DNA from 4 places in the Kitasatospora sp. NPDC087271 genome. Region 3 is predicted to be linked to each of the others. Evidence: predicted binding sites of a transcription regulator. Region 3 holds the regulator's gene; each other region holds the start of a gene.
What was found. Region 3 encodes HrcA, which represses chaperone genes, less so after heat shock. Its sites were predicted from a motif close to TTNGCACTCNGNNNNNCNGAGTGCNAA; they were not measured.

Region 1: ACIO9K_RS09685 (FmdB family zinc ribbon protein) is a predicted target of HrcA. The motif match lies at 1,866-1,892, and genes of this name have one in related genera.
Region 2: groES (co-chaperone GroES) is a predicted target of HrcA. The motif match lies at 2,454-2,480, and genes of this name have one in related genera.
Region 4: groL (chaperonin GroEL) is a predicted target of HrcA. The motif match lies at 1,440-1,466, and genes of this name have one in related genera.

The regions. Positions count from the first base shown of each region.
Region 1 is NZ_JBIUYQ010000004.1:192,352-199,912, forward strand. It holds gene ACIO9K_RS09665 (sigma-70 family RNA polymerase sigma factor) at 1-110, shown strand, start outside; gene ACIO9K_RS09670 (hypothetical protein) at 251-502, shown strand; gene mscL (large conductance mechanosensitive channel protein MscL) at 513-932, opposite strand; gene ACIO9K_RS09680 (hypothetical protein) at 963-1,226, opposite strand; gene ACIO9K_RS09685 (FmdB family zinc ribbon protein) at 1,522-1,854, opposite strand; gene ACIO9K_RS09690 (MFS transporter) at 2,048-3,439, opposite strand; gene ACIO9K_RS09695 (potassium/proton antiporter) at 3,848-5,332, opposite strand; gene ACIO9K_RS09700 (penicillin acylase family protein) at 5,644-7,561, shown strand, end outside.
Region 2 is NZ_JBIUYQ010000008.1:172,872-180,432, reverse strand. It holds gene ACIO9K_RS16465 (LysR family transcriptional regulator) at 1-134, opposite strand, end outside; gene groL (chaperonin GroEL) at 266-1,891, opposite strand; gene groES (co-chaperone GroES) at 2,008-2,313, opposite strand; gene ACIO9K_RS16450 (SAM-dependent methyltransferase) at 2,632-3,798, shown strand; gene ACIO9K_RS16445 (polysaccharide deacetylase family protein) at 3,824-4,738, opposite strand; gene ACIO9K_RS16440 (hypothetical protein) at 4,819-5,064, opposite strand; gene tsaD (tRNA (adenosine(37)-N6)-threonylcarbamoyltransferase complex transferase subunit TsaD) at 5,076-6,182, opposite strand; gene rimI (ribosomal protein S18-alanine N-acetyltransferase) at 6,175-6,654, opposite strand; gene tsaB (tRNA (adenosine(37)-N6)-threonylcarbamoyltransferase complex dimerization subunit type 1 TsaB) at 6,678-7,352, opposite strand; gene ACIO9K_RS16420 (hypothetical protein) at 7,506-7,561, shown strand, end outside.
Region 3 is NZ_JBIUYQ010000013.1:121,574-129,134, forward strand. It holds gene ACIO9K_RS22425 (Uma2 family endonuclease) at 1-332, shown strand, start outside; gene ACIO9K_RS22430 (DUF3097 domain-containing protein) at 339-1,166, opposite strand; gene ACIO9K_RS22435 (hypothetical protein) at 1,191-1,775, opposite strand; gene htpX (zinc metalloprotease HtpX) at 1,826-2,746, opposite strand; gene hrcA (heat-inducible transcriptional repressor HrcA) at 3,010-4,044, shown strand; gene dnaJ (molecular chaperone DnaJ) at 4,121-5,260, shown strand; gene ACIO9K_RS22455 (16S rRNA (uracil(1498)-N(3))-methyltransferase) at 5,357-6,106, shown strand; gene ACIO9K_RS22460 (PDZ domain-containing protein) at 6,179-7,561, shown strand, end outside.
Region 4 is NZ_JBIUYQ010000004.1:8,234-15,794, forward strand. It holds gene thrC (threonine synthase) at 1-164, shown strand, start outside; gene ACIO9K_RS08820 (MoaD/ThiS family protein) at 205-483, shown strand; gene ACIO9K_RS08825 (cold-shock protein) at 1,073-1,276, shown strand; gene groL (chaperonin GroEL) at 1,623-3,245, shown strand; gene ACIO9K_RS08835 (hypothetical protein) at 3,341-3,697, shown strand; gene ACIO9K_RS08840 (PadR family transcriptional regulator) at 3,830-4,213, shown strand; gene ACIO9K_RS08845 (hypothetical protein) at 4,210-5,208, shown strand; gene ACIO9K_RS08850 (copper homeostasis protein CutC) at 5,266-5,952, shown strand; gene ACIO9K_RS08855 (AAA family ATPase) at 6,010-7,561, opposite strand, start outside.

The sequences.
Region 1 (7,561 bases), on a different contig from region 3:
AGGTGGGCAAGCAGCACGGCCTCACCCGCGAGCGGATCCGCCAGATCGAGAAGCACGCGCTGGCCGAGCTGAAGAAGATCGCCGACCACGCGGGCTTCGAGGCCGCCTGAGAACCCGAGCCAACTGCCTGCGGCTCCATCCCGCCCCGGGCCCTGGTGCGGAGCGCTCCGCACCAGGGCCCGGGGTGTGTCGCGGGGCTCTTAGGCTGGAGGGACGGGGCGATCCGGACGGCAGTCGACGGGAAGCGGAAGTGAGCAGGGTGAGCGAGCAGGGGCAGGCGCGGGAGCCGGAGCAGGGACAGGGACAGGGACAGGGTGAGCAGCAGGGGCGGGAGGCGCGGCCGGCGGCGCCGAAGGCCCGGCTGGTCTTCCGGGACCCGCTGGACCAGCAGTCCCGGGACGACACCGACTCCGGCTGGGGTGAGCGCCCCGGGGCGGGGGAGAGCGGTGGGCGGGGGCTGGACTGGTACCTGAGCCAGCGCCCGCCGCACCACGGGGACTGAGGAGCGGTGCTCAGCGCTGCGGGGTGACCAGCGCGTCGCGGATCTCGGTGAGCAGTTGGACCTCCTTGGCCTCGGCCTCCGCCATCGTCTCGGCGGTGCTCTTCCGCCTGGCGGCCAGCCTGTTCATGGGCACGATCAGGACGAAGTAGACGACGGCCGCCGTGATCAGGAACTGCAGCAGGGCGCTGAGCACCGATCCCCACAGGATGAGGATCCCGGACGTGACCTCGCCGGTGGCGTTCAGCTCGCAGGGGCCCTTGAGGCAGGAACTGTAGGACGCCAGGTCCTTCGTTCCGAAGACGCCGACGATCGGATTGATGACGCCCTTGACGAAGGCGTTGACGATGTTGGTGAAGGCCGCGCCGATGACGACGGCGACGGCGAGTTCGACGACGTTTCCACGCAGCAGGAATTCCTTGAAGCCTTTCATGCCGCCGTGAACGACGAAGTCGTTGCCCGGTTACGGGTGATCTTCCGTTGGTCCGGATTGACAACCCGTCCGGCCCACCGGGCCGCCCGGCGGCGATGGCAGCCCGGCCCGCGCGGGCCCGACCGCGAGCGCCGCGGCCACCGCGAGCAGCACCAGCGCGGGCACCCCGGCCCGGCGCCGTACGGCGTGCCGCCAGCGGTGCCACCCGCCGGCCCCGCGCCGGATCGGCGGGAAGCGCGGCACCTCCCGCCGGGGCGGCACGGCGGGTGCGGGCAGCGGTACGGAGAGGCTCATGGTCGTCATGGTCACCACCGAGGTCGTGGGGGCCGCTCCTGTGCGGGCCGGTCGTTCTCCGGCGACCCCTACGATGTGCGCCGCGCGCCGCCCCGGAAAGCCCTTATCCGCAGCCTGTGGACAACTCGGGCCCTGTGGATGAATTCGTACACCCGCACGAGTGCATCCGGCCCGCCCGGGATGACGAACCGGGGCGACGAGTGGTGACGGCGAACCGGGACGACGAAGGCCCGCCGCCCCGCGAAGAACGCGGGGTGGCGGGCCTTGTCGATGCGCTGGGCGTCCGGCGCCGAGGTCAGCTCGCGGCCGGAGCCGGGCTGGAAGAGCTGGAAGAGCTCGAAGAACCGGAGGACGAGGACGTCGATGACGTCGAGGACGACGCCGGGGTCGAGCCGGACGACGACGCCGAGGAGCTACCGGAGGAGCCTGCGCCCACCGTGCTGCTGGAGGACGAACGGCTGTCGGTGCGGTAGAAGCCCGAGCCCTTGAACACGACGCCCACGGCCGAGAAGACCTTGCGGAGCCGTCCCTGGCAGTCGGGGCACGTGGTCAGCGCCTCGTCGGTGAACTTCTGCACCGCCTCCAGGCCGTTGCCGCACTCGGTGCACTGGTACTGGTACGTGGGCACTTGTCTTCCTCCTGGCACTCTCGCCTGATGAGTGCTAACGATGGTCAATGATGCGGCATTCCGCTGGATCAGTCCAGCGACTCCGATGTGAGATGAGCCGTGGCCGAGCCGCGCACGCTCCTCCACCGCGGCTCCGCGCCGCCCCCACCGCGCGCCGCCCACGGCTTCGCGCGGTGCGCCACCGCGTGCCCGCTCAGCCCTTGGCCGCGCCCACCAGCCGCGGCGCGGCGCCGCGCTCCGGTGCGGCCGCGACCACCTGGCCCGGCCCGCCCGGCGCGGTCAGCAGGTGCCGCAGCGACACCAGCGCGATCAGGCCCAGGCCGGCGCCGGCCACCGGCACCAGGAACCCGCTGGACGGCCCGTGGCCGTCGATCAGCTGCCCGGCGATCATCTGGCCGACCGCCAGGCCGAGGCCGATGGCGCCGGTCAGCCAGGTGAACGCCTCGGTCTTGGCGCCGTCCGCGACGAGCGTCTCGACCAGGGTGTAGCCGCTGATCAGGGTCGGCGCGATGGCCAGGCCGCAGACCAGTCCGGCGACGGCGAGCGCGATCAGGTTGGGCATCGCCCACAGCGTCGAGCAGCCCAGCACCAGCAGGGCGTAGCTCATGATCATCCGCTGCTGCACGGCCCGCCGCCAGGCGATCACGCCGTACAGCACGCCGGCCACCATCGAGCCGCCGGCGAAGATCCCGTACACGGTGCCGGCGGCGGCGTGCTGCCCGACCGAGTCGGCGAAGGCGTTCACCGAGACCTGCATGCCGCCGAACACGGCGCCCACCCCGAGGAAGGCCCCGGCCAGCAGCCGGACGCCGGGGGAGGCGAGCGCGGAGGCGCGCCGCACGCCGGGCTGGGGCACCGCCCGGGCGGGCGCGGTGCGCCGCTGGGCGGCGAAGGCCAGGCCGCCGACGAGGGTCAGCGTGGCCTCGGCGATCAGCCCGGCCGAGGGGCTGACCGTGGTGGCGACGGCGGTGGCCAGGATCGGGCCGATCACGAAGGTGAACTCGTCCGTCACGGACTCGAAGGCGAACGCGGTGCCCACCTTGGCCGCGGACGAGGCGGACGCGCCGTCCGCGGTGAACTCGGCGATCCAGCGGGACCGGACCATGGCGCCGATCTGCGGAACGCTCGCGCCGGCCGGGACGGCGGCCAGGAACAGGCTCCAGGCCGGTGCGTGGCCGAGCGACAGCGCGATCAGCGCGCCGACCGAGGCCGCGTGCACCACGACGGTCGGGACGAGGACGGCGGTCTGGCCGTACCGGTCGGCGAGCCGGCCGGTCTGCGGGCCGATCAGGGCCTGGGCGACGGCGGCGACGGCCGCGACGGTGCTCGCGGTGCCGTACGAGCCGTGGGTGTCCTTGACGAGCAGCAGGATGCCCATGCTGAGCATCGCGTACGGCAGCCGCGCGAGGAACGCCGGCGCCAGGAACGTCCAGGCGCCGGGCGTGCGCAGCAGTGCGCCGTACCCGACCCGCACGGGGGCGGGGGCGCCGGCGGCATCGGCGGTGCCGTCGGCAGGGGTGGCGTTGGCGGTGTCACGCGGGGTCGCGGTGTCCGCGGGGTCGTCGACCGTTCGGCGGGCCGTCACGGTCGGTCCTTCCTGCTGCCTGGTAGCGCGGCAGGGCATGGGGTGGCCCCGACGGCGCCGAGAGTCGTCCTCTCGCGCGTCGACCGGGGTAGATACCGGGCCGGCCCGGCGTGGTGGCCGAGGTCCGGACCGCGGCCGCCGAACGGTCGCGCCAACTCTGCTTCAGGCAGATGCTGGGTGTGATCTGACCATCATACATATACGCGCGTAGATGTCGCGCTGATCCCCAGACTACAAGGCCCGTCCAAAATTGTCCTGCCCATCGAAGGTGAACAGCGGGTGAGGCCTTCCGGTCCTCCGGCCTTCCGGTCCTCCGGTCCTCCGGTCTTCCGGCCTTCCGGTCGCCACCCGCCGCCCACCCTCCCGGCTCGGCGCCCGACGGCGGGTCTCAGCGCCCGACGCCGGGCCTCACCGCCCGTTCAGCCACCCCGCGAGCTTGCCGCCCTTGTCCACGGCCCGCAGCCGCCGCTCGGCCGCCTCGCCGACCTCGTCGGTGGTGACCACCAGCAGCTCGTCCCCGCCGCGCAGCACCGTCGCCTTGTCCGGCACGAAGGAGCTGCCCTCCCGCACCACCAGGGTGACGGCGGCCCCCTTGGGCAGCCGCAGCTCGCTGACCTCCACGCCGGACATCCGGGAGCCGGGGGAGAGCGCGACCGACAGCAGGTGCCCGTGCAGCTTCTCCAGCGGGGCGGACTCGATGTCCAGGTCCTGGCCCATCGAGCCCTCGCCGATCCGCAGCTGCTTGGCCACCCAGGGCAGGGTCGGGCCCTGGAGCAGGGTGAAGACGACGACCAGGATGAAGACGATGTTGAAGACGTCCTGGGCCTTCGGCGCGCCCGACACCAGCGGGATGGTCGCCAGCACGATGGGCACCGCCCCGCGCAGCCCGGCCCAGCTGAGCAGTGCCTGCTCCCGGCCCGGCACCTTGAACGGGGTCAGCGTCAGCACCACGGACAGCGGCCGGGCCAGGAAGACCAGCACGCCGCCGATCACCAGCGCGGGGACCACCGCGGAGCCCATGGTCTCGGGCGTGCAGAGCAGGCCGAGCAGCACGAACATGCCGATCTGCCCGATCCAGGCCAGGCCGTCGGCGAAGCCCCGGACGGCCGGGCCGTGCGGCAGCTTGGCGTTGCCGAGGATCACCGCGCTGATGTAGACGGCGAGGAAGCCGGAGCCGTGCAGCAGCGCGCCGCCCGCGTAGGCGAGCACGGTCAGCGCCATCACCGCGATCGGGTACAGGCCGGAGGAGGGCAGCGCGACGTGCTTGATCCCGTACGCGCCGAGCTTGCCGACCGCGAAGCCGACCGCCGCGCCGATCGCCAGCTCGGCGATGATCGTGCCGACCAGGACGTACCAGGAGTCCAGCTCGCCGGTGGTGGCGAAGGCGACGACCAGGATGACCACGGGCGCGTCGTTGAAGCCGGACTCGGCCTCCAGCAGGCCGGTGAGCCGGTGCGGCAGCGGGACCATGCGCAGGACGGAGAAGACGGCGGCGGCGTCGGTGGAGGAGACGATCGCGCCGAGCAGCATCGAGGTCCGCCAGTCCAGGCCGACCAGCCAGTGCGCGCCGGCCGCGGTGACGAACACGCTGACCCCGACGCCGACGGTGGCGAGCACGGTGGCGGCCGGCATCACGGGTCTGACCTCGCGCCAGCTGGTCTTGAGGCCGCCCTCGGCGAGGATCACCACGAGCGCCGCGTAGCCGAGCACCTGGGTCAGCTCGGCGTTGTTGAAGGAGACGCCGATGCCGTTCTGGCCCAGGGCGACGCCGATCCCGAGGTAGATCAGCAGGCTCGGTAGCCCTGAGCGGGTGGATATCCGCACGGCGACCACCGCGACCAGCAGGATCACGGAGAACTCGAGGAGGAGCTGGTTCAGGTGGTCGATGTTCACGCAGTGGCACCTCGTGCAGGCAGGGGCGGGCGGGGTGTCTGGTGGTGCTGGAGGGCGCGACCCGTTAAGAAGGCGTCAATGCTCCTGTTGCGGATCGTTACTCAGTCTAACATTTTGCCATATCTTTAGTTTCTTTTCCTCCCCGGGCCCCCAACCGCCGCTTCCGGGCCTCCTCGTTGACCTCCTCCGATCCCACGGTGAGCGTCCCCCGTGCACGCCGCTCGGCCGACTCGGCCTAATGTGGTGCCCTGTCACGGCCCCCGGCCCTGGACACGCCCGCCCGCCCCGAAGTCAGGACCGCAAGGACCCAGATGCCCCGCTCGAAGAAGTTCCGGCGCGCCCGTCTGATCGTGATCGTGCTGGTCGTGCTGCTGGTGGCCGGCGTCGGCTACGGCGGCTACCGCGGGGTCACCGCGGTCCGCGCGTCCTTCCCGGAGGTCGACGGCACCGTCAAGGTGGCGGGCATGAGCGCGCCGGTCGACGTCAAGCGGGACGCCAACGGCATCCCGCAGCTCTACGCCGACACCAACGAGGACCTCTTCCGCGCCCAGGGCTACGTCCAGGCGCAGGACCGCTTCTGGGAGATGGACGTCCGGCGGCACATCACCGCCGGCCGGCTGTCCGAGATGTTCGGCGACGGCCAGGTCGACACCGACGCCTTCATCCGGACCATGGGCTGGCGGCAGGTGGCGCAGAAGGAGTTCGACACCAAGCTGTCGGCCGACACCAAGAAGAACCTCCAGGCCTACGCGGACGGCGTGAACGCCTGGCTCGCCGAGCACCCCGGCGGCGAGAAGGCCTCGCTGGAGTACGCCCTGCTCGGCGCCGTCAACGGCGACTACCAGCCCGAGCAGTGGAGCCCGGTCGACTCGGTGGCCTGGCTCAAGGCGATGGCCTGGAACCTCTCCGGGAACCTCCAGGAGGAGATCGACCGCTCGCTGCTGGCCCAGGACTTCGGTCCGGACAAGATCGCCGAGCTGTACCCCGACTACCCGTACACCCGCAACGGCACGATCGTGAAGACCGGCACGGTGGCCGGCGACAACTACCGCCCCGCCGACGGCTCACCCCCGTCCGGCGGCGGCACCGCCACCACCCAGGGCGCGGCCACCACCAAGGCGCTGCTCCAGGGCCTCACCGACCGGATCGACGGCATGCCGCAGCTGCTCGGCCGCCCCGGCCAGGGCATCGGCTCCAACTCCTGGGTCGTCGCCGGCACCCACACCACCACCGGCAAGCCGCTGCTGGCCAACGACCCGCACCTCGGCCCCGGCCTGCCCTCGGTCTGGTACCAGATGGGCCTGCACTGCCGCACCAGCTCGCCGGCCTGCCAGTACGACGTCTCCGGCTTCAGCTTCGCCGGCATGCCCGGCGTGATAATCGGCCACAACAAGGACGTCGCCTGGGGCTTCACCAACCTCGGCGCCGACGTGACCGACCTCTACCTGGAGAAGGTCACCGGCCCGGACACCTACCAGGTCGACGGCAAGGACGTGAAGTTCGACCTCCGCAAGGAGACCATCAAGGTCGCCGGCGGCGACGACCGCACGATCACCGTCCGCACCACCCAGACCGGCGCCCCGCTCATCTCCGACCAGAGCACCGAGCAGCAGAACGTCGGCAAGTACGCCCCCAACGGCAGCGCCGCCCCCGACCGCGGCACCGGCGGCTACGGCGTCGCCCTGCAGTGGACGGCGCTGAACCCCGGCAAGACCATGGACGCGGTGTTCGAGCTGGACCGGGCCCGCAACTGGGACGAGTTCCGGGCCGCCGCCAAGGACTTCGCCGTCCCCGCGCAGAACCTGGTCTACGCCGACGCCAAGCACATCGGCTACCAGGCCCCCGGCGACATCCCGGTCCGCGGCAAGGGCGACGGCACCTACCCGGCCCCGGGCTGGGACTCCACGTACCAGTGGAAGGGCTCGATCCCCTTCACCGCCCTGCCGTACAGCCTGGACCCGTCCGCGGGCTACATCGTCACCGCGAACCAGGCCGTGGTGGACCCGAGCTACAAGTACTCGCTCACCAAGGACTGGGAGTACGGCACCCGGGCCAAGGAGATCACCGACCAGATCGAGGGCCTGCTCAAGAACAACGGCAAGATCTCGCCGGACGACATGCAGACCATGCAGCTGGACAACACCAGCATCATGGCCAAGACGCTCGTCCCGCTGCTGCTCAAGCAGCAGATCGACGACCCGTACGTGCGCGAGGCGCAGGACCTGCTGA
Region 2 (7,561 bases), on a different contig from region 3:
TCCACCGACTTCTCCAGGGCCTTCATCTGCTGGCTGATGGCGGGCTGCGTACAGCCCAGCTCGCGGGCGGCGGCGGAGAAGGAGCCGGTGCGGGCGACGGCACGCAGAACGCGCAGGTGACGGGCCTCGATCATGCCTCAGTTATAAGGCAATCTTTGCCAATGGCAAAATTCTGCTGATGATTGAAGCCTCAAACGCCGGACACGCCGGAGGCCCGGCCGCACCCCGAGGGGCGCGGACCGGGCCTCCGGTCGACCGTCAGGCGTCAGTGCGAGTGGCCGTGACCGTGGCCGTGGCCCGCCTCGGCCTCCTCTTCCTTCTTCTCCACCACGAGGGTCTCGGTGGTGAGCAGCAGGGAGGCGATCGAGGCCGCGTTCTCCAGGGCGGAGCGGGTGACCTTGACCGGGTCGATGACGCCGGCCTTCACCAGGTCGCCGTACTCGCCGGTGGCCGCGTTGTAGCCCTGGCCGATCTCCAGCTCGGCGACCTTGGAGGTGATGACGTAGCCCTCCAGGCCGGCGTTCTGGGCGATCCAGCGCAGCGGCTCGTGCAGCGCCTTGCGGACCACCGCGACACCGGTCGCCTCGTCGCCCGACAGGCCCAGGCCGCCGTCCAGCACCTTGGCGGCGTGCACCAGGGAGGCGCCGCCACCGGCGACGATGCCCTCCTCGACCGCGGCACGGGTCGCCGAGATGGCGTCCTCCAGGCGGTGCTTGCGCTCCTTCAGCTCCACCTCGGTGGCGGCGCCGACCTTGATGACGCAGACGCCGCCGGCCAGCTTGGCCAGGCGCTCCTGCAGCTTCTCGCGGTCCCAGTCGGAGTCGGTGGCGGCGATCTCACCCTTGATCTGGGCGACGCGGCCGGCCACGGCCTCGGTGTCACCGGCGCCGTCGACGACGGTGGTCTCGTCCTTGGTGATGGTCACGCGGCGGGCGGTGCCCAGCACGTCCACGCCGACCTGGTCGAGCTTGAGGCCGACCTCCTCGGAGATGACCGTGCCGCCGGTCAGGGTGGCCAGGTCGCCGAGGATCGCCTTGCGGCGGTCGCCGAAGCCCGGGGCCTTGACGGCGACCGCGTTGAAGGTGCCGCGGATCTTGTTCACCACGAGGGTGGACAGCGCCTCGCCGTCGACGTCCTCGGCGATGATCAGCAGCGGCCGGGAGGCACCGCCCTGGAGGATCTTCTCCAGCAGCGGCAGCAGCTCCTGGATGGAGGAGATCTTGCCCTGGTTGATCAGGATGTACGGGTCCTCCAGGACCGCCTCCTGCCGCTCCGCGTCGGTGACGAAGTACGGCGACAGGTAGCCCTTGTCGAACTGCATGCCCTCGGTGAAGTCCAGCTCCACGCCGAAGGTGTTCGACTCCTCGACGGTGATGACACCGTCCTTGCCGACCTTGTCGATCGCCTCGGCGATCAGCTCGCCGACCTGGGTGTCCTGGGCGGAGAGGGAAGCGACGGCGGCGACGTCGTCCTTGCCCTCGATCTCGCGGGCCACCGAGAGCAGGTGCTCGGAGACGGCGGCGACGGCCTTGTCGATGCCCTTCTTCAGGGCGGCCGGGCCGGCACCGGCGGCGACGTTGCGCAGACCCTCGTTGACCAGGGCCTGGGCCAGCACGGTGGCGGTGGTGGTGCCGTCACCCGCGACGTCGTTGGTCTTGGTGGCGACCTCCTTGACGAGCTGCGCGCCAAGGTTCTCGTACGGGTCGTCCAGCTCGACCTCACGGGCGATGGTGACACCGTCGTTGGTGATGGTCGGGGCGCCGAACTTCTTGTCGATGACGACGTTGCGGCCCTTGGGGCCGATGGTCACCTTGACGGTGTCGGCCAGCTTGTTGACACCGCGCTCCAGCGAGCGGCGGGCGTCCTCGTTGAACTGCAGGATCTTCGCCATGTTCCCTATTCCCTCGGGGCTTCGGCCGGCCCACCGGCCGCCGGACTACGTGAACCAACAACCACGCCCCGGGCCCCTGTCACTTGGGACACGGATCCGGGGCGGGTCGGAACGACTTACTTCTCGATGATGGCGAGAACGTCGCGAGCGGAGAGAACCAGGTACTCCTCGCCCTGGTACTTCACCTCGGTGCCGCCGTACTTCGAGTACAGGACGATGTCACCGACGGCGACGTCGAGCGGCAGACGCTGGCCGTCCTCGAAGCGGCCCGGGCCGACGGCCAGGACGACGCCCTCCTGGGGCTTCTCCTTGGCGGTGTCCGGGATAACCAGGCCGGAGGCCGTGGTGGTCTCGGCGTCGAGCGGCTGGACCACGATGCGGTCCTCAAGCGGCTTGATGGCAACCTTGCTGCTGGTGGTCACGTCCGAGCTCCCCTTCGGAGATTACGGGGTTTCTAACGGGTAGGAGCGAACCTGTGGGCCTGCCGTCGCGGGGGTCAGGCACACGTCTTCGCGTTAGCACTCCCCCAGTGGGGAGTGCCAAGGACGACCATAGGCCGGTGTTAGCACTCAGTCAACCAGAGTGCCAACGGCGCGCCCGGGCATCCCGAACCGCGGGCGCGGAGCCGTACTCCTGTGCGACCACCCCGCCCCCGGGCGGACTCCCGCCGCGAGCCGCGACCCCGCCCACCGCGCCGGCCGTCGGAGCCGGTGGGGCCGCCAACCCGCCAGAATGGCCCCGTGGACACCGAGAACCTCCAGCCCCTGCTGGCCCCCGAGGGCCAGGCCCTGCTCGCCGAACTGCGCGAGTTCACGCCCGAGGAGGAGCTGGCGCTGGCCACCAGGCTGCGGCGGGAGCACCCGGCCGAGCTGGTGTCGGCGGCCTTCGGGCAGGCCCGGCTGCGGCAGCGGGCGCGGGCGAAGTTCGGGGCGGACGCCGACCTGATGTACTTCACGCCCAACGGCGTCGAGCAGTCCACCCGGCGCAGCGTGGCCGAGTGGCGGGCGCGCCGCTTCGCCGAGCTGGGCGTCCGCCGGCTGGCCGACCTGTGCTGCGGCATCGGCGGGGACGTGCTGGCGCTGGCCAGGGCCGGGATCGAGGTGCTGGCCGTCGACAAGGACCCGGCGGCCTGCGCCGCCACCGCCGCCAACGCGGCCGCGCTGGGCCTGGCCGACCTGGTCCGGGTGCGCTGCGCGGACGTCGCCGAGGTGGACGTCACCGGCTACGACGCGGTGTTCACCGACCCGGCGCGGCGGACGGCGCGCGGCCGGGTGTTCGACCCGGAGGCGTACGCCCCGCCGCTCTCCTGGGCGATCGAGGCCGGCCGCCGGACCCCGATCGGCGCGCTGAAGGTGGCCCCGGGCATCCCGCACGAGGCCGTCCCGGCCGACGCCGAGGCGGAGTGGGTCTCCGACCACGGCGACGTGAAGGAGGCGGTGCTCTGGTTCGGCACCGGGGCCGCCCGCCCGCACCGCGCCACCCTGCTGCCGCAGGCCGCCAGCCTCACCGGCGGCGACCTGCCCGACCCGCCGGCCGGCCCGGTCGGGCGCTACCTGTACGAGCCGGACGGCGCGGTGATCCGGGCCCACCTGGTGGCCGAGGTCGCCGAGCAGGTGGGCGGCCGGCTGATCGACCCGAAGATCGCCTACCTGACCTCGGACCAGCTGGTGGCCACCCCGTACGCGCACGCCTTCGAGCTCACCGACGTGCTGCCGTTCCACATCAAGCGGCTGAAGGCGCTGCTGCGCGAGCGCGGGGTCGGCACGGTGGTGATCAAGAAGCGCGGGATGGCGATCACCCCGGAGGAGCTGCGCCGCCAGCTCAAGCCCTCCGGGCCGAACGCCGTCACGGTGATCCTCAGCCGCACCGACAACGGGCCGCTGATGATGCTCGGCCGACCCGCCTGAGGCGGCCGCGCGGCGGGCGCCCGGACTACGCGGGGGGCGCCTGGATGTAGTCCTCCAGCCGGGCCACCGAGAAGCCCTGCTCCTGGATCCGGGCCAGCAGGTCGCCGAACATCTGGGTCATCGTGGCGCCCTTGAGCTCCTTCGGGCCGCGGAAGTGCGCCAGGATGATGTCGCCGGACTTCAGCTTCTTGTCCGCCGCCTGGTACTGCATGTCGTGGATCTGCATCGACTCGCGCCAGAGCACCATCGCGCGCGGGCCACACTGCTGGACCGAGTTGTTCAGGGTGGGGGTGTTGGCGCCGTCCCCGAACGGCGGGCGGAACAGCAGCGGGGCGGTGCCGTACTGCTGGGTGAGCGCGGACTGCGCGTCGCAGATCTCGGACTTCTGCTTCTCCGCCGGGATCTTGCTCATCACCGGGTGGTCCACGGTGTGGTTCTGGATGTGGTTGCCGAGCGCCTGGAGCGGCTTGAAGTAGCCGTAGTCGTTCTTGACGATGTCCCGGGTCAGGAACATCGAGATCGGCACCTTGAGCTCGGTCAGCATCTCGACGAACTTCGGGTCCTTCTCGGCACCGTCGTCGATGGTGATGAAGACGACCTTGTCGCTCGTCTTCACCTCGCTGAACACCGGTACGGGGCCGGTCCGTTCGAGCTTGATGGGCTTGTCCGCGGGCGGTGCGGGGGCCGGCGCCAGCGGCTTGAGGTTCCACTTCGCCCAGGCCGCCGGGTCCCCGCCGGCCGGGGCCGGGGTGGTGGGCGTGCCGGCCGGGCTGGTCGGCACGGCGCCTCCGCCGGTGGGCTGGGGCGTGGCCGCCGAGCTGCCGCCGGCCGCCGCCGGGGCGGCGGCGCCCCCGTTGTCGCCGCATCCGGTGGCCAGGGCCAGCAGGGCCAGCGCCCCCACCGCGTACGTCCTGGTCCTGCTCCGACCGTCCCTGTTCACCGCAGCGCGCTCCCGGTTCCCGTCCAGCTTCTTCTCAGCTATGCACGGTAGCGGTCGGGGCGGCGGTTCCCGGACGGGGCCTATTCGACGTGCTCGCTGGTGAAGGACCAGCGGTGCACCGGGCGGCCGAGCAGGTCGGCCGGCGGGTCGGCGACCGGCACCGGCTCGCCGGTCCACCAGGTGATCAGCAGCACGCGTTCGCCGGGCGCGCCGAGCAGCTCGGTGCGGACCAGCCCGGCCGAGCCGCGCACCGACGGCAGCGCCACCTCCCGTGCCCAGGAGGCGAGTTCGGCCCCGCGGCCGGCGGCGGCGCGGGCCTCCCACATCGCGGCGACGGTCACTCGGCGCCGCCGGTGAGGGCCTGGTACGCCTGGCCGTGGACGTCGCCGTGCCGGACGTCCGCGGCCGGCACGTGCGCCTCGGTCACCGGCAGCGAGGAGTCGGCGGACAGGTCGAGCGCGGACGGCGTGCGGTCGCGCCACACCATCTCGGAGCCCAGCGCGGCCACCATCGCGCCGTTGTCGGTGCACAGGCCCGGCCGGGGCACCCGCAGCCGGATGCCGGCCCGGTCGCAGCGCTGCTGGGCCATCTCGCGCAGCCGCGAGTTGGCGGCCACCCCGCCGCCGATCATCAGGTGGTCGACGCCGTTGTCCCGGCACGCCTTGACGGCCTTGCGGGTGAGCACGTCGGTGACGGCCTCCTGGAAGGACGCCGCCACGTCGGCGATCGGCACCTCCTCGCCGGCCCGGCGCTTGGCCTCCACCCAGCGGGCGACGGCGGTCTTCAGGCCGGAGAAGGAGAAGTCGTACGCGGGGTCGTTGCGGCCGCTCAGGCCGCGCGGGAAGGCGATCGCCTTGGGGTCGCCCTCCCGGGCGGTGCGGTCGACCACCGGGCCGCCCGGGAAGCCCAGGCCGAGCACCCGGGCGACCTTGTCGAAGGCCTCGCCGGCCGCGTCGTCGATGGTCGCGCCGAGCGGGCGGACGTCGCTGGTGATGTCCTCGCTGAGCAGCAGCGAGGAGTGCCCGCCGGAGACCAGCAGCGCCATCGTCGGCGACGGCAGCCGGCCGTGCTCCAGCTGGTCGACGCAGATGTGCGAGGCGAGGTGGTTGACCCCGTACAGCGGCTTGTCCAGCGCCCAGGCGTACGCCTTGGCGGCGCTGACACCGACCAGCAGCGCCCCGGCCAGGCCGGGGCCTGCGGTGACCGCGATGCCGTCCAGGTCGCTCGCCTTGACGCCGGCGGTGTCCAGGGCGCGCTGGATGGTCGGGACCATCGCCTCCAGGTGGGCGCGGCTGGCGATCTCCGGGACGACGCCGCCGAAGCGGGCGTGGTCGTTGACGCTGGAGGCGACCGCGTCGGCCAGCAGCGTGGTGCCGCGCACGATGCCGACGCCGGTCTCGTCGCAGGAGGTCTCGATGCCGAGGACGAGCGGTTCGTCAGCCATGGCGGGTGTCCTTAAGGTCCTTCGGGTCAGTGCTGGGGTGGTCGAGGCGCATCACCAGCGCGTCGACGTTGGCGGGCTGGTAGTAGCCGCGCCGGATGCCCACCGGTTGGAAGCCGAAGCGCTCGTACAGCTGCTGGGCGCGCGGGTTGTCCACCCGCACCTCCAGCAGCAGTTCGGCGCAGCCGCGGCGGGCGGCCTCCCGGATCAGGTCGGTGAGCAGCGCCGCGCCGAGGCCGGCGCCCTGGTGGCGCTGGTCGACGGCGATGGTCTGGACGTCGCCCTCGCCGGCGATCGCCATCAGCCCGGCGTAGCCGACGACGGCGCCGTCCGCGTTGGTGGCGACGGTGTAGTGGCGGGTGCCGCCGGGGTGGGTCTCGGCCAGCTCGGACCAGTACATCCCGGTGGACCAGGCGTCCTCGGGGAAGAGTCGCAGCTCCAGCTCCATCACCGGCGCGATGTCCCACCAGCGCATCGGGCGCAGGGTGGTGCCGTGTTTCACGCCGGGAGCACCGCCTTGCCCCCTAGAACGTTCTTGAAGGCGGCCGGCACCTGGGCGTCCGGGCGGCGCAGGTACAGCGGGACGTTCGGCAGCAGCTCGCGGCCGGCCGCCAGCTCGGCGGCGGCGAAGGCCGCCAGGGCGCCGGCCGACACGTGCTCGGGGCCGTGCGCGCCGGGGAAGGTCTCGGGGTAGAGCAGCGCGCCGGCGCCGACCGACCGCGGGCGCGGGGCCAGCTCGGCGGGGCGGTCCACGCCGGGGCCCTCGGTACGGCGGCCGTCGGCGTCGTAGGAGGCCCAGTAGACCTCCTTGCGGCGCGCGTCGGTGGCCACCGTGAACGGCTGCCCGGCCAGGCCCTCGGCGCGGGCCTGGTGGGCGATCGCGTCCAGGGTGCAGACGCCGTGCACCGGCAGCCCGAGGGCGTGTCCGAGCGCGGCGGCGGTCACCAGGCCGACCCGCAGGCCGGTGTACGGGCCCGGGCCGACGCCCACCGCGATGCCGGTGAGCCGGTGCTTGTCGACGCCGGCCGCCCGCAGGACCTGGTCGATCGCGGGCAGGAGCAGTTCGCCGTGGCGCCGGGCGTCGACCTGGTGGGTCTCGGCGAGGACGGCCGTGCCGTCGTGGACGGCGGCGGTGACGGCGGGGGTAGCGGTGTCGAACGCGAGCAGCAGCACGGGTCAAGGTTAGACCGACGTTGGTCCGACCGGCTGATCGACCGGGTGTGCCGCCCGGGAACACACATCCGGGGCGCCGCGCCCCGGCTGGACGGACCTGGCACGATGGGGCGGTACGTAAAGGGACGGCGGCGGGAGCGGCACGTGGCGAAGATGGGTCCTGGCGTGGTGGTCACGGGGCTGACCCTGGGGGCCCTGGCGGTGGTGAG
Region 3 (7,561 bases):
ACCTGGTCGTCTTCGAACGCGGGGCGGTCCAGGAGCACGGACGACTGCTGCCGTCGCCCGCCGTCACCCTGGTGGTCGAGGTGGTGTCGAAGACCAGTGTCGATCGTGATTACCGGACCAAGCGGGAGCTCTACGCCGAGGGCTCCGTCCCCGCGTACCTGATCGTGGACCCGATCAAGGGGGTCTGCGTGCTGCTGACCGAGTTGGGTAGGGATCCCGGGTCCGGCCTCCCGAGGTACATGTCCGAGCGGACCAGCAAGTTCGGCGAGCCCGCCCCCGTCAGCCTGCTTGAGATCGATCTGGACACCACGGACTTTCAGCAGTACGTCTGATCGGCCTCACTCCGGAACCGTCACGAAGTCGATCAACTCCTCGACCTTGCCCAGCAGTTCCGGCTCCAGGTCCTTGTAGCTGTCCACCGTGGAGAGGATCCGCTTCCAGGCGGCGGGGGTGTTCACCGGCCAGCCGAGGCGGCGGCAGACGCCCTCCTTCCACTCCTCGCCGCGCGGGACGGCGGGCCAGCCGGCGATGCCGACGGAGGCGGGCTTCACGGCCTGCCAGATGTCGATGTAGGGGTGGCCGACGACCAGGACGGCGTCGCCGGTGACCTGGGCGGCGATGCGGTGCTCCTTGGTGCCGGGGAGCAGGTGGTCGACCAGGACGCCGAGGCGCCGCCCCGGGCCGGGGGCGAAGTCGGCGACGATCGCGGGCAGGTCGTCCACGCCCTCCAGGTACTCGACGACCACGCCCTCGATCCGCAGGTCGTCGCCCCAGACCCGCTCGACCAGTTCGGCGTCGTGCCGGCCCTCGACGTAGATCCGCGACTCGCGGGCGACCCGGGCCCGGGCGCCGGGAACGGCGACCGAGCCGGAGGCGGTGCGGCCCGGCGTACGGGAGGGGGCGGGGCCGGCCGGGCGCACCAGGGTGACCGTCCGGCCCTCCAGCAGGAAGCCGCGCGGCACCAGCGGGAACACCCGGAGCTTGCCGAATCGGTCCTCCAGGGTGACGGTGAAGCCCTCGGCGGTCTTCTCGCAGCGCACCACCGCGCCGCAGAAGCCGGTGGCTGCCTCCTCCACCACCAGGTCCCGTTCGGCGGTCACCTCCGGGGCGGGCTGCTGCTTCTTCCACGGCGGGGTCAGGTCGGGTCCGTACTGGCGGCTGCGCATGAAAGCGACTATACGGACGGACCGTCAGAGGCCCGGCGCGCCCCAGACCGGGAACCAGCGGCTGAGGTCCTTCTCCAGCCGCAGGTCGTTCCCGAGCATCGCGTTGACCTGGAGCTCCAGCGGGCTGTTGCGCCGCTCCCCGCCGCCGGGCATCGGGGCGAAGGGGTAGAAGGTGCCGCGCTTGTAGAGGTAGACCAGGGCCAGCGACTGCCCGTCCGGGTTGCGGAAGCCGACCAGCGAGCAGAGCAGCTGCGGCCCGAAGCCGTTCGCCTCCAGCTCGCTGTTGACCGCGTGCAGGTCGTTGACCAGGTCCGGCAGTTCCTCGGGGGTGTGCCGGGCGAGCAGCCAGGAGTAGCCGTAGCCGTCCTTGGAGGCCTCCACCGGGACGCCGCCGCGCTCGGTGTCGGCGTCGAGCAGTGCCCGCACCTGCTGTTCGACCTGGCCGAAGGCCGCGCCCTCGACGGCGGCGAAGCAGACCGAGCCGAGCCCGGTGGGGGTGAACCCGGCCGCGGCCTCCAGGGTGAGGGCGGCGGACGGGACGCCGAACAGCTGGTCGAGGTCGGGCTTGACGGGCTTGGTGCGCCCGAACAGGGTGTCCAGGATTCCCACGGCGGTCCTTTCGGAGGAGGGAGTCGGGAGGGCGGCAGGGGGGCGGGGCCTCAGCGGCCGAGCTGTTCGGAGATCTTCGCCAGCTGCTCCAGGCGCTTCTCCAGCGTCGGGTGGGTGGAGAACAGCTGCGAGGCGGTCTCCCGGGCGCTCAGCGCGGGGGCGAAGTAGAAGGCGTTGTAGGGCTGCGCCTGGCGCAGGTCCTTGCTGGGGATGGCGGCGATCTGGCCGGTGACCTTGGTGAGCGCGGAGGCGAGGGCGCTGGGCCGGCCGGTGAGCTGGGCGGCGGCGCGGTCGGCGGCGAGTTCCCGGTAGCGGGACAGGAGCCGGGTGAGCAGGAAGCTGATGGCGTAGACGACCATCGACACCAGCGGGATGATCAGGGCGACGATGGCCGCGTTCTGGTCGTTGTTGTTGCGGTTGCCGCCCATGAACCCGCCGTACATGGCGATCCGGGTCATGGCCCCGGCGAGGACGCCGAGGAAGCCGGCGATGGTCATCACCGCGACGTCCCGGTGGGCGACGTGGGACAGCTCGTGGGCGAGGACGCCCTCCAGTTCCTCGGGCTCCAGCCGGCGCAGCAGGCCGGTGGTGACGCACACCACGGCGTTCTGCGGGTTGCGGCCGGTGGCGAAGGCGTTCGGCATGTCGTTGTCGGCGACCGCCACCCGGGGTTTGGGCATGTCGGCCAGCGCGCAGAGCCGGTCGATGGTGCCGTGCAGTTGCGGGTACTGCTCAGGGGTCACCTGGTGGGCGCCCATCGCCCGTTCGGTGATCTTGTCGCTGAACCAGAACTGGGCCACGAACAGCCCGCCGGAGATCAGGACGATCAGTGGCCAGGCGCCGCGCAGCAGCACGATCAGCAGACCGGTGAAACCGACGTACAGCAGCCCGATCACGAACATCGTCACGACCATGCGGCCGGTCAGACCGCGGTCGGGCGCGAAACGGGTGTGCTGGCCCGAGCTCGACATTGCTTGCTCCTCCATTCGCCGTCGTCTTCGATGCTGCCACCCGGACGGCCCCGCGGCACCACCCCCGCGCCGGGAACTGCGGGCAGGATCACTCCGGCCGGGCCGTTCCTGCCGTTGGGCCCGGGCCTTACACTGGCAGGTACGGTTTTGGCACTCGCAGGTTCAGAGTGCCAAAGCGGGTGCCGGAGCCGGGATCCTCCCGGAGCGGGCAGCAGCATGCGTGACACGAACGGACAACGTGCGAAGACGGAGGTGTGTGCCCCATGGCCGGTGAGGTTCGCCAGCTGGACGACCGCAAGCTCGCCGTGCTCCGCGCGATCGTCCAGGACTACGTGGGCACCGAGGAGCCGGTCGGCTCCAAGGCCCTGGTGGAGCGGCACAACCTCGGAGTCTCCCCGGCGACCGTCCGCAACGACATGGCGGCGCTGGAGGAGGAGGGCTACATCCACCAGCCGCACACCAGCGCCGGGCGCATCCCCACCGACAAGGGGTACCGCCTGTTCGTCGACAAGCTCGCCGAGGTCAAGCCGATGAGCGCCCCCGAGCGCCGGGCGATCCGGCACTTCCTGGACGGCGCCGTCGACCTGGACGACGTGGTCATGCGGACGGTGCGGCTGCTCGCCCAGCTCACCCGGCAGGTCGCGGTGGTGCAGTACCCCTCGCTGTCGCGGTCCACCGTCCGGCACATCGAGCTGGTGGCGCTGGCCCCGACCAAGGTGATGCTGGTCCTGATCACCAACACCGGCCGGGTCGAGCAGCGGATGGTCGACTGCCCGGGCCCGGTCGGCGAGACGGTCCTGGCGGACCTGCGGGCCCGGATCAACGCGCGGGCCGTCGGCCAGCGGCTGCCGGACGTGCCGGGGTTCCTGGAGGAGCTCCCGGCGGGTTTCGAGCCGCCGGACCGCCCGACCGTCAGCACGGTCCTGGCGACGCTGTTCGAAGCGCTCGCCGAGCAGAACGAGGAGCGGATCATGCTGGCCGGCACGGCCAACCTGACCCGCTTCGGGCACGACTTCCCCCTGACCATCCAGCCGGTGCTGGAAGCCCTGGAGGAGCAGGTCGTCCTGCTCCGCCTCCTGGGTGAGACGGCGGACGCCGCGATGACGGTCCGGATCGGGCGGGAGATCGCCTACGAGGGGCTGAATTCCACCTCGGTGGTGTCGGTCGGCTACGGTTCGGGCGACGAGAGCGTGGCCAAACTGGGTGTGATCGGTCCGACCCGGATGGACTATCCGGGCACAATGGGGGCGGTGCGTGCGGTGGCGCGGTACGTGGGCCAGATCCTGGCCGAGTCGTAGCACAGGCCGCCGTCGGAACCTCTGACGGCGGTGTCCAGTCGCAGCACTACTACAGGCGGAACAAGCGGAGCATTTGGTGGCCACGGACTACTACGCGGTACTCGGCGTCCGACGGGATGCGGGGCAGGACGAGATCAAGAAGGCCTTCCGGCGCCTGGCACGCGAACTGCACCCGGACGTCAACCCGGACCCGAAGACGCAGGAGCGGTTCAAGGAGATCAACGCCGCTTACGAGGTGCTCTCCGACCCGCAGAAGCGCCAGGTCTACGACCTCGGAGGTGACCCGCTCTCGCCGGGCGGCGGGGGCGCGGGCGGCTTCGGCGCGGGGGCGGCCGGCTTCGGCTTCTCCGACATCATGGACGCCTTCTTCGGCGCCGCGGCCGGCCAGCGCGGCCCGCGCTCGCGCACCCGCCGCGGCCAGGACGCCATGATCCGGCTGGAGATCACCCTGGAGGAGGCCGCCTTCGGCACCACCAAGGAACTCCAGGTCGACACCGCCGTCACCTGCACCACGTGCAGCGGCGAGGGCGCGGCCCCCGGCACCTCCGCGCAGACCTGCGACATGTGTCGCGGCAGGGGCGAGGTCTCCCAGGTCACCCGGTCGTTCCTGGGCCAGGTCATGACCTCCCGTCCCTGCCCGCAGTGCCAGGGCTTCGGCACCGTCGTGCCGACCCCGTGCCCGGAGTGCGCCGGCGACGGCAGGGTCCGCGCCCGGCGCACCCTGACCGTCAAGATCCCGGCCGGTGTCGACAACGGCACCCGGATCCAGCTGGCCGGCGAGGGCGAGGTCGGCCCCGGCGGCGGCCCGGCCGGCGACCTGTACGTCGAGATCGCCGAGACCACCCACACCGTCTTCCAGCGGCGCGGGGACGACCTGCACTGCACCGTCACCATCCCGATGACGGCCGCGTCCCTCGGCACCCAGGTGCCGCTGCAGACCCTGGACGGGCTGGAGGAGGTCGACATCCGGCCCGGCACCCAGTCCGGCCAGTCGATCCCGCTGCACGGCCGCGGCATCACGCACCTGCGCGGCGGCGGCCGGGGCGACCTGATAGTGCACGTCGAGGTGCAGACGCCCACCAAGCTCGACCCCGAGCAGGAGGAGCTGCTGCGCCGGCTCGCGGTGCTGCGCGGCGAGGAGCGGCCGTCCGGCCAGTTCGCGCCGGGCCAGCAGGGCCTGTTCTCGCGCCTCAAGGACGCGTTCAACGGCCGCTAGGCCCTAGGGCCCTGGCCGTCCGCGCGGGGGTGCCGGGTTCTGCCCGGCGCCCCTTTCGCGTTCCCGATCCGCCCCACCCCCCCGGAGGTTCCCCGCATGACCGCCCCCGTCTTCGTCGTCGAGACCGAGCGGATCGCCGCCGCCGCGCCCGGCTCCGTGGTGCGCCTCGACGGGCCGGAGGGGCGGCACGCGGCCGCGGTGAAGCGGCTGGCGGCGGGCGAGGCGGTGACCCTCGCCGACGGGCTGGGCCTCGGGGTGGACGGGACGGTCGCCGCGGTGCTCGGCAAGGACGCGATCGACGTCACGGTGGCCGCCGTCCGCCGGGAGCCCGAGCCGGCGCCGCGGATCGTCGTCGTCCAGGCGCTGCCCAAGGGCGACCGCGGCGAGCTCGCGGTGGAGACCATGACCGAGGTCGGCGTGGACGTGATCGTCCCGTGGGCCGCCTCGCGCTGCATCACGCAGTGGAAGGGCGACCGGGGCGCCAAGGCGCTCGCCAAGTGGCGGGCCACCGCCCGGGAGGCCGGCAAGCAGTCCCGCCGGCTGCGCTTCCCCGAGGTGCGCGAGCCGGCGACCACCCGGCAGCTGGCGCCGCTGCTGGCCGGGGCCGCGTTCGCCGCCGTGCTGCACGAGGAGGGCGCCGAGCCGCTGTCGCTGGCCGCGCTGCCCGCGGCCGGGGACGTGGTGCTGGTGGTCGGCCCGGAGGGCGGGGTCTCCCCGGAGGAGCTGGCCGCGTTCGCCGAGGCGGGCGCCGGGCCGTACCGGCTGGGCCCCTCGGTGCTGCGCACCTCCACCGCCGGGGTGGCCGCCGGCGCCCTGCTGCTGGGGCGCACCGGCCGCTGGTCGTAGCCGGCCCGCCCGTGCGGTCGGAGTCTGCCCGAACCGGCCCGCGCCGTGCGCGCACGTGCCTACGCTGACCGCGTGACGGAACCCCTGAGCACCTCCGCGGGCGCCTACCTGCGCCACCCCCATCTGCACGGTGACCTGGTCACCTTCGTCGCCGAGGACGACGTCTGGCTGGCCCCGCTGGACGGTGGCCGGGCCTGGCGGCTGACGGCCGATCACGTGCCCGTCCGGCACCCCCGGTTCGCCCCCGACGGGCGGCACATCGCCTTCACCTCCACCCGGGACGGCGCGCCCGAGGTGCACGTGGTGCCGGTGGACGGCGGGCCGTCCCGGCGGCTCACCCACTGGGGCAGCGAGCAGACCGAGGTGCGGGGCTGGACGGCCGACGGGCGCCCGATCGCCCTGACCACCGCCGGCGAGGCGACCCTGCGCCGCAGCTGGGCGCACGCCGTGCCGCTGGACGGCGGCGAGTCGGTGCGGCTGCCGTACGGGCCGGTCGGCGGGCTCGCCTTCGAGCCGGGCGGCGACCGCGTGCTGCTGGGCACCGTCAACAACCGCGAGCCGGCCTGGTGGAAGCGCTACCGGGGCGGCCGGGCGGGCAAGTTGTGGATCGGGCGGGACGAATTCGTCCGCGTCCACGAGCAGTTGGACGGCCAGCTCGACTCGCCGCTGTGGGTGGGGGACCGGATCGCCTTCCTCTCCGACCACGAGGGCGTCGGCGAGCTCTACTCCAGCCTCCCGGACGGCTCCGACCTGCGCCGCCACACCACCGACCCGGACGGCTTCTACGCCCGCAACGCCGGCACCGACGGCACCCGGACGGTGTTCCACCGGGCCGGCGACGTCTGGCTGCTGGACGACCTGGCGGGAGCCGCGCCCCGCCGCCTCGACATCCGGCTGGCCGGCCCGCGCAGCGGCCGCCGCCCCCGCCCGGTGCACGCCGCGCACTGGCTGGAGTCCGCCGCCCCCGACCGCACCGGCCGGGCCGGCGCCGTGGTGGTGCGCGGCGACGTGCACTGGCTGACCCACCGCGAGGGCCCGGCCCGGGTGCTGGACGAGACCCCGGGGGTGCGTGGGCGGCTGGCCCGGGTGGTGCCGGGCGAGGACGGCGCCCAGGGCGTGCTGTGGGTGTCCGACGCCGAGGGCGAGGACGCCCTGGAGCTCGCCCCCGACGCGCAGGGCGCCGAGCGCCGCCGGCTGGCCGCCGGGCGGATCGGCCGGGTCAACTCCCTGGCGGTGTCCCCGGACGGCAAGCAGGCCGCGCTCGGCGTGCACGACGGCCGGGTCCTGCTGGTCGCGCTCGCCGACGGCGCCGTGCACGAGCTGGACCGCAGCGCCGACGGCGAGGTCAGCGGGCTGGCCTTCAGCCCGGACTCGGCCTGGCTGGCCTGGTCGCGGCCGGTGCACCGGCTGGGCCCGTACTCGCTGCGCCAGATCGTGCTGGCCGACCTGGTGGCC
Region 4 (7,561 bases), on a different contig from region 3:
AGAAGCTGGTGGAGACCGGCCAGCTGGACCCGGCCAAGGAGACCGTCGCGATCAACACCGGCGACGGCCTGAAGACCCTGGACGCCGTCGCCGGGGCCGGGATGACCGCCGTCATCCGCCCGACCCTGGCGTCCTTCCACGACGCCGGCCTCGCGTCCGCCTGAACACCCCCCACCCCGCTGGGCCCTGTCCGCTAGGAGAACCATGAGCGCCAACGTCCGTATCCCCACCATCCTGCGCACCTACACCGGCGGCGCCGCCGAGGTGGCCGCCGAGGGCGCCACCCTGGGCGAGGTCATCGCCGACCTGGAGAAGAACCACGCGGGGATCGCCGCCCGCATCCTGGACGACGCCGGCAAGCTGCGCCGCTTCGTCAACGTCTACGTGAACGACGACGACGTGCGCTTCGCCGAGGGCCTGGCGACCGGGATCGCGGACGGCGCCAGCGTCTCGATCATCCCGGCGGTGGCCGGCGGCTGCTGAGCCGCGCCCCGATCCGGGCACCCCGCCCGAGCCGCTCGTCCGACCGGCCGTCCGCGCGTACGGAATTCCGTTCTCCGTACGCACGGGCGGCCGGCCGCATTTCGGCGGGAATATGGCGGGGTCAAGTCGGAGTAGAGTGTGGCTCGGTTGGGAACAGGGCTTCCCCTCATCCTCACCCGCGAATCACCCGCGAATCGCCGGACGGTCGTCCGGCCGCTGAGACCGGTCGGGTGCCTGGGCCGTGAAACATGTCAGGCAGATGTCAGAATTCCCGCGGGGATTTGTAGTAATCCGTCCGCTATGTCCGGCGTGAAATGCCGAATTCCTCCCGCTTTGGCCCGTCCTGCCCCTTGGCGCGGTGCCGGAATTCCCCGCAGCTGACCCTGTTGCAGAGGGCGTCGATCCGGATACATTCAGCCGCGGTCGACGTAATCACCCGCTCACAGGGCGCCGTCAGGCACCCCCGGCGGAGGGTTGCGGCGTGCACGGCTGCGCCCAGGGGGGGTTCCCCGGGCCGGCCTTCAAACCAGACCCGGGCCCGCGACCTGCGGGCGCGTGAAGGGCCAGCACAGCACTAGGGGAGTTCGGAATGGCTCAGGGCACCGTCAAGTGGTTCAACGCGGAGAAGGGCTACGGCTTCATCGCGGTCGACGGTGGTGCGGACGTCTTCGTCCACTACAGCGCGATCCAGATGGACGGCTACCGCACCCTCGAGGAGGGCCAGCGGGTCGAGTTCGAGATCTCCCAGGGACAGAAGGGCCCGCAGGCGGACATGGTCCGCGCCGCGGTGTGACCCCCTTCCGACCCCAGGAGCTCGGCGCGGCCCACGGCTGGTGACCACTCGCTTCTCGACGGGCCCGTGCGACACGCGTCGTACGGGCCCGTCGGCGTTCCCCGGCGGGGAGTTGCGCGGGTCGGCGGGAGCGCCCCGGGCGGCTCGCGGGATCGCGATTGGGCTTGCACTCGACCACCCCGAGTGCTAATTATTGGCGTTAGCACTCACAGCGTGAGAGTGACAGCGGACCGGGTCGGTGAGGCCCCCGGGAGCGGTAGGGGAAAGGACCCCCGCACACCAGGGCCGTCCGTCGCGGGCACCCCTTGGTCCGAGCAGTCGACCGTGTCCCGGAGGACCACTTCTGATGGCCAAGATCATCGCCTTTGATGAGGAAGCTCGCCGCGGCCTTGAGCGTGGCATGAACCAGCTCGCCGACGCAGTGAAGGTCACGCTCGGCCCCAAGGGTCGCAACGTCGTGCTGGAGAAGAAGTGGGGCGCCCCCACGATCACCAACGACGGTGTCTCCATCGCCAAGGAGATCGAGCTCGAGGACCCCTACGAGAAGATCGGCGCGGAGCTCGTCAAGGAGGTCGCCAAGAAGACCGACGACGTCGCGGGTGACGGCACCACCACCGCCACCGTGCTCGCCCAGGCCCTGGTTCGCGAGGGTCTGCGCAACGTCGCCGCCGGCGCCAACCCGATGGCCCTGAAGCGCGGCATCGAGAAGGCCGTCGCCGCCGTCTCCGACCAGCTGCTGGCCCAGGCCAAGGACGTGGAGACCAAGGAGCAGATCGCCTCCACCGCCTCCATCTCGGCCGCCGACACCCAGATCGGCGAGCTCATCGCCGAGGCCATGGACAAGGTCGGCAAGGAAGGCGTCATCACCGTCGAGGAGAGCAACACCTTCGGTCTGGAGCTCGAGCTCACCGAGGGCATGCGCTTCGACAAGGGCTACATCTCCGCCTACTTCGCGACCGACCTGGAGCGCATGGAGGCGACCTTCGAGGACCCCTACATCCTCATCGCCAACTCCAAGATCGGCTCGGTCAAGGACCTGCTGCCGCTGCTGGAGAAGGTCATGCAGAGCGGCAAGCCGCTCGTCATCATCGCCGAGGACGTCGAGGGCGAGGCCCTGTCGACCCTGGTCGTGAACAAGATCCGCGGCACCTTCAAGTCCGTCGCCGTCAAGGCCCCGGGCTTCGGCGACCGCCGCAAGGCCATGCTCGGCGACATCGCCATCCTCACCGGTGGCACCGTGATCTCCGAGGAGGTCGGCCTCAAGCTGGAGAACGCCGGCATCGACCTGCTGGGCACCGCCCGCAAGGTGGTCATCACCAAGGACGAGACCACCATCGTCGACGGTGGCGGTGACAGCGAGCAGGTCGCCGGCCGCGTGAACCAGATCCGCGCCGAGATCGAGAACAGCGACTCGGACTACGACCGCGAGAAGCTCCAGGAGCGCCTCGCCAAGCTGGCCGGCGGCGTGGCCGTCATCAAGGCCGGCGCGGCCACCGAGGTGGAGCTCAAGGAGCGCAAGCACCGCATCGAGGACGCCGTCCGCAACGCGAAGGCTGCCGTCGAGGAGGGCATCGTCGCCGGTGGCGGCGTCGCGCTGCTCCAGGCCTCGGTCGCCTTCGACAAGCTGGAGCTGGAGGGCGACGAGGCCACCGGTGCCAACATCGTCAAGGTCGCGCTGGAGGCCCCGATCAAGCAGATCGCGACCAACGCCGGCCTGGAGGGTGGCGTCGTGGTGGAGAAGGTGCGCAACCTCCCCGCCGGTCACGGCCTGAACGCGGCCACCAACACCTACGTCGACCTGATCGCCGAGGGCATCATCGACCCGGCCAAGGTGACCCGCTCCGCGCTGCAGAACGCCGCCTCCATCGCGGCGCTGTTCCTCACCACCGAGGCCGTCATCGCCGACAAGCCGGAGAAGGCCGCTGCGGCCGCCGGCGGCGGCATGCCGGGCGGTGACATGGACTTCTGATCCTGATCGCACCGATCGGATCGGCTGGTTCCCGATCGTGTGGGCGGTCCCCTTCGGGGGGCCGCCCACACGGCGTTCTACCGGAGAATGGACAGATGGCTTCCGACGACATCGAGACCGCGCTGCACAACGCGCGGGCGCTGATCCTGGCCGACCTCACCGCGCGGGACGTGGCGGACGCCGCCGTCGTCTCCCTGGTGGAGCAGGCCGTGACGCACCGCCGCTGGTGGCTGGAGCAGTGGCCGGACGGCACCGGGTACGTGCTCGGGCTGGTCGCCCAGGACGTCCAGGACGCGCTGCTGGAGGCGTACGGGCGCTGGCCGCTGTGCACCGCCTGCGCCGCCGACGGGGACCCGCACGCGCTCGGCGTGGAGCCGGAGCTGGGGCCGGAGCCGCACTGGGTGTGCGGCAAGCAGGGCGCGGTGGTCGCGCCGGTGGGGGAGCTCTCCTAGCCCGCTCGTGGTCCGTTCCCAGCCTGCTCCTGTCCCGCTCCTGGGCCGTTCCCAGCCCGCTCGTGGTCCGCGTCGTGGACCGGGCGGCGGGAGTACTGGACCTATAGGTAGGTTGACGATATATGTAGTCGTATGACTGAACGCTCGATGCAGGAGCCGACGCTGCTGCTGCTCACCGCTCTGGCGGACGCCCCGAGACACGGCTACGCCCTCATCCAGGAGATCGCCGCCATCTCCGAGGGCCGGGTCAAGATGCGCACCGGCACCCTGTACGGCGCCCTCGACCGGCTGCTCCAGCAGGGGCTGATCGAGGTCGCCGCGGAGGAGGTCGTGGACGGGCGGGCGCGGCGCAGCTACGCGCTGACCAGCGTCGGCCGGGAGGCGCTGGCCTCCGAGGCGGAGCGGCTGCGGGCCGTCGCCACCGAGGCGGAGCGCCGTCTCGCGAACGTCTGGTCGGCGCTCCAGGGCAAGCCGGAGCCGGAGGGGAAGTCGACGATGAGGGGGTTCTTCGCATGACGATGACCACACCGACGATGGGGGCGCCTTCGGCCGCGCTGCGGGCGGCGTTGCAGTTCTACCCGCCCCGCTACCGCCGGGAGCGCGGCGAGGAACTGGCCGCGGTGTTCGCCGACACCACGGCGGAGGCGGGCCGCTCGGCCGTCGCCCGTGAGGCGTTCGACCTGGCCGCGTACGGGCTGCGGGTGCGGCTCGGGCTGACCGGCTCCTCGCTGGCCGGGCGGGTGCTCGCGCTGGCCGCGCCGATGGTCGCCGGGGCGCTGGCCGGTGCGGCGCTGGTGCCGTGGGTGAGCGATGCGGAGCGGGCCGCCCGCCGGCTGACCTGGGACCCCTCGTACACCACGTACGCGCTGACCATCGCGCCGCCGGTGATCGCGCTGCTGCTCGCGGTGGCCGTCGTGACGGGGCGCTGGACGGCGGTGCGGGTCATCTCGCTGCTCCAGGCCGTCTCCGCGCTGTTCGTGCTGGCGCAGGCCGTCGTGCTGCCGCCGGAATTCGACCTCTGGGGGGTGGGGGACAGCAGCGTGGCCACCATGCCGTTCGTGCTGGGGGCGCTGCTGCTGGCCGCGGCGCCGACGGAGTTGCTGCCCAGGGCCTCCTGGCGTTCCGGCGGGCTGGCGCTGGCATCGGTCCTCGGGGGCGGGCTGCTGGTGGCGCTCCAGCACTGGGGCGACTCCACCTTCCCGCTGGACATGCAGTGGTTCGCGGCGCTGCTGATCGGGCCGCTGCTGCTGACCTTCACCGCGCTGCGCGGCCGGGTGCTGCCGGCGGCCGTCGGGGTCGCGGTGCTGTCGCTGACGATGTTCGCGGGCCTGTTCAACATCTGGCGCGAGGGCCGCGGGTTCTGGCACGTGCTGCCGATGGCGGCGCCGGTGCTGCTGCTCCTGGTGGCGGCCGCGGTGGCGATGCGCCGGATCGGGGCCGGCGACGGGCCCGGCGGACGGTTCGGCGGATGGTTCGGCGGGGACTCCGGGAAGGGGCGCAGCCTGGCGTGACCCGGGGGGCGGGGCGAAGTGCTCGCCGGGCCCGGCCGGATGTGGCAACCTACTGATATGTCTAGACCAATTTTCGAAGTCATCGCGCTGACGCCCCAGGACGCCCAGGCTGCCGAGTCGGGCGGCGCCGACCGGCTCGAACTGGTCACCGACATGGCCGCGGACGGGCTCACCCCGTCCGTCGAGGACTTCGCCCGGATCCGGGCCGCCGTCGACATCCCGCTGCGCGTCATGCTCCGGATCCGGGACGGCTTCGCGCCCGGCGACCTGGACGAACTGGCCGCCCGGGCCGCCGCGTTGCGGGCCGAGGGCGCCGAGGAGTTCGTCTTCGGCTTCCTCCACGCCGACGGCGCCGTCGACCTGGCCGCCACCGCCGCCGTCGCCGAGGCGGTGGCCGGCTGCCGCTGGACCTTCCACCGGGCGATCGACCACAGCACCGACCGGGCCGCCCTGCGGTCCGCCGTCGGCGCGCTGCCCGGGCTGGACACCTTCCTCACCTCGGGCGCGCCCGCCGGCGTCGACGCCGGGTACGAGGTGCTCCTGGCGGAGCTGGCCCGCGCGGGCGAGCCCGGGTACGGGCAGCGGATCCTGATCGGCGGCGGCCTGCGGGCCGAACACCTGAAGGGGCTGCGGGCCGAGGGCTTCGACGGCTTCCACGTCGGCGGCGCGGTGCGGGTCGACGGCTGGCGGACGCCGGTGGACGCGGCGAAGGTCGCCGAGTGGCGGGCCCAGATCGACGCCTGAGCGCGCGAGGAGGGCGGGGGCCGGTCCCGGTGGGGCCGGCCCCCGCCGCTCGGTTCCTCAGCGCAGCTGCGCGGGCAGCGGTTCGCCGTGCAGCACCGTCAGGCCGGAGACGGCACGGGTGAGCGCCACATACAGCCGCCGCAGGCCGGTCCGCTCGTCCGGCTCGCCCGCGATCACCGCGGCCGGCTCGTCCAGCACCACGTAGTCGTACTCCAGACCCTTGGCCAGCGAGGCCGGCACGAGCGTCAGCCGGGCCTCGGCGCTGGTCTCGGCGCCGGGGGACAGGTACGGCAGGCCGGCCGCGGTCAGCGCCTCGGCGAGCAGCGGGATCCGGGCGTCGGCGGCGATCAGTCCGGTCGAGCCCTCGTGCTCCAGCGCCTCGCGGCAGGCCGCCACGACGGCGGGCACGGCCTCCGCGTCCGGGAGGCGGCGGATCGTCAGCGAGCCGGGGGCGTCGCGGACGGAGGTCGCCGGGGCCAGGCCCGGGGCGATCGCCGGGAGCAGCCGGGAGGCGTACGCGATGACCTCCTCCGGCACCCGGAAGCCCTTGGTCAGCTCCTCGACGTGGGCGTCCGGCTTGCCCAGGTGGCGCAGCGCGTCCGGCCAGCTCGCCGTCGCCCACGGGGTGGTGCCCTGGGCGAGGTCGCCGAGGACGGTCGCCGAGCCGGTCGTGCAGCGCCGGCCGACCGCTCTGTACTGCATCGGGGAGAGGTCCTGCGCCTCGTCCAGCACCACGTGCCCGAGCGAGGGGGTGCGCTGCACCAGGTCCGTCGCCTCGTCGACCAGGACGGCGTCGGCCTGCGTCCAGCGGGCCGTCTTCACCGAGCGGCCCGGCTTGGGCCACAGCACCGCCTGCTGCTCCTCCGGGGTCAGCACGCCCTCCGCGCAGGCGGCCAGGAACTCCGGGTCGGAGAGCAGCCGCAGCACCAGCTTCGCCGGGTCGACCGCCGGCCAGCACTCCTTGGCCACCGCCTTGACCGCGGCGTTGCGGGCCACCGCGTCCTGCACCCGGTCGTCGGGGGCCTCGCCGGACTGTTCCATCTTCAGCAGCACGGTGTGCGCGATCCGCTGCGGCAGGGCGTCCCTGGCGGCGCCGTAGCGCACCTCGCGGCTCTTCAACTCCTCGATGATCGCGGTGAGTTCGTGCACCTGGACGCGCCAGCGGCGGGAGCCGCGGACCACCACGCAGGGCTCGGTGGGCAGCGTGATGCCCGCGCGCACCGCCCGGCGCAGCACCTCGGCCATCCGGGCGTCGCCCTTCAGCCGGGCCGCCCGCGGGTCGTCCTCGCCGCGCACCTCGACGTGCCCGACCAGCTGCTGCACGGTCGCCTGGTTGACGTCCAGCTCGCCCAGGGCCGGGAGCACCTGCTCGATGTAGGAGAGGAAGGCGTTGTTCGGCCCGATCACCAGCGTGCCCGTCCGGGCGAGGCGCTCGCGGTGCGCGTACAGCAGGTACGCGACGCGGTGCAGGCCCACGGCCGTCTTCCCGGTGCCGGGGGCGCCCTGGACGCAGATGGTGCCCGTCACGTCGGAGCGGACGATCTCGTCCTGCTCGGGCTGGATGGTGGCGACGATGTCGCGCATCGGGCCGACGCGGGGCTTCTCGATC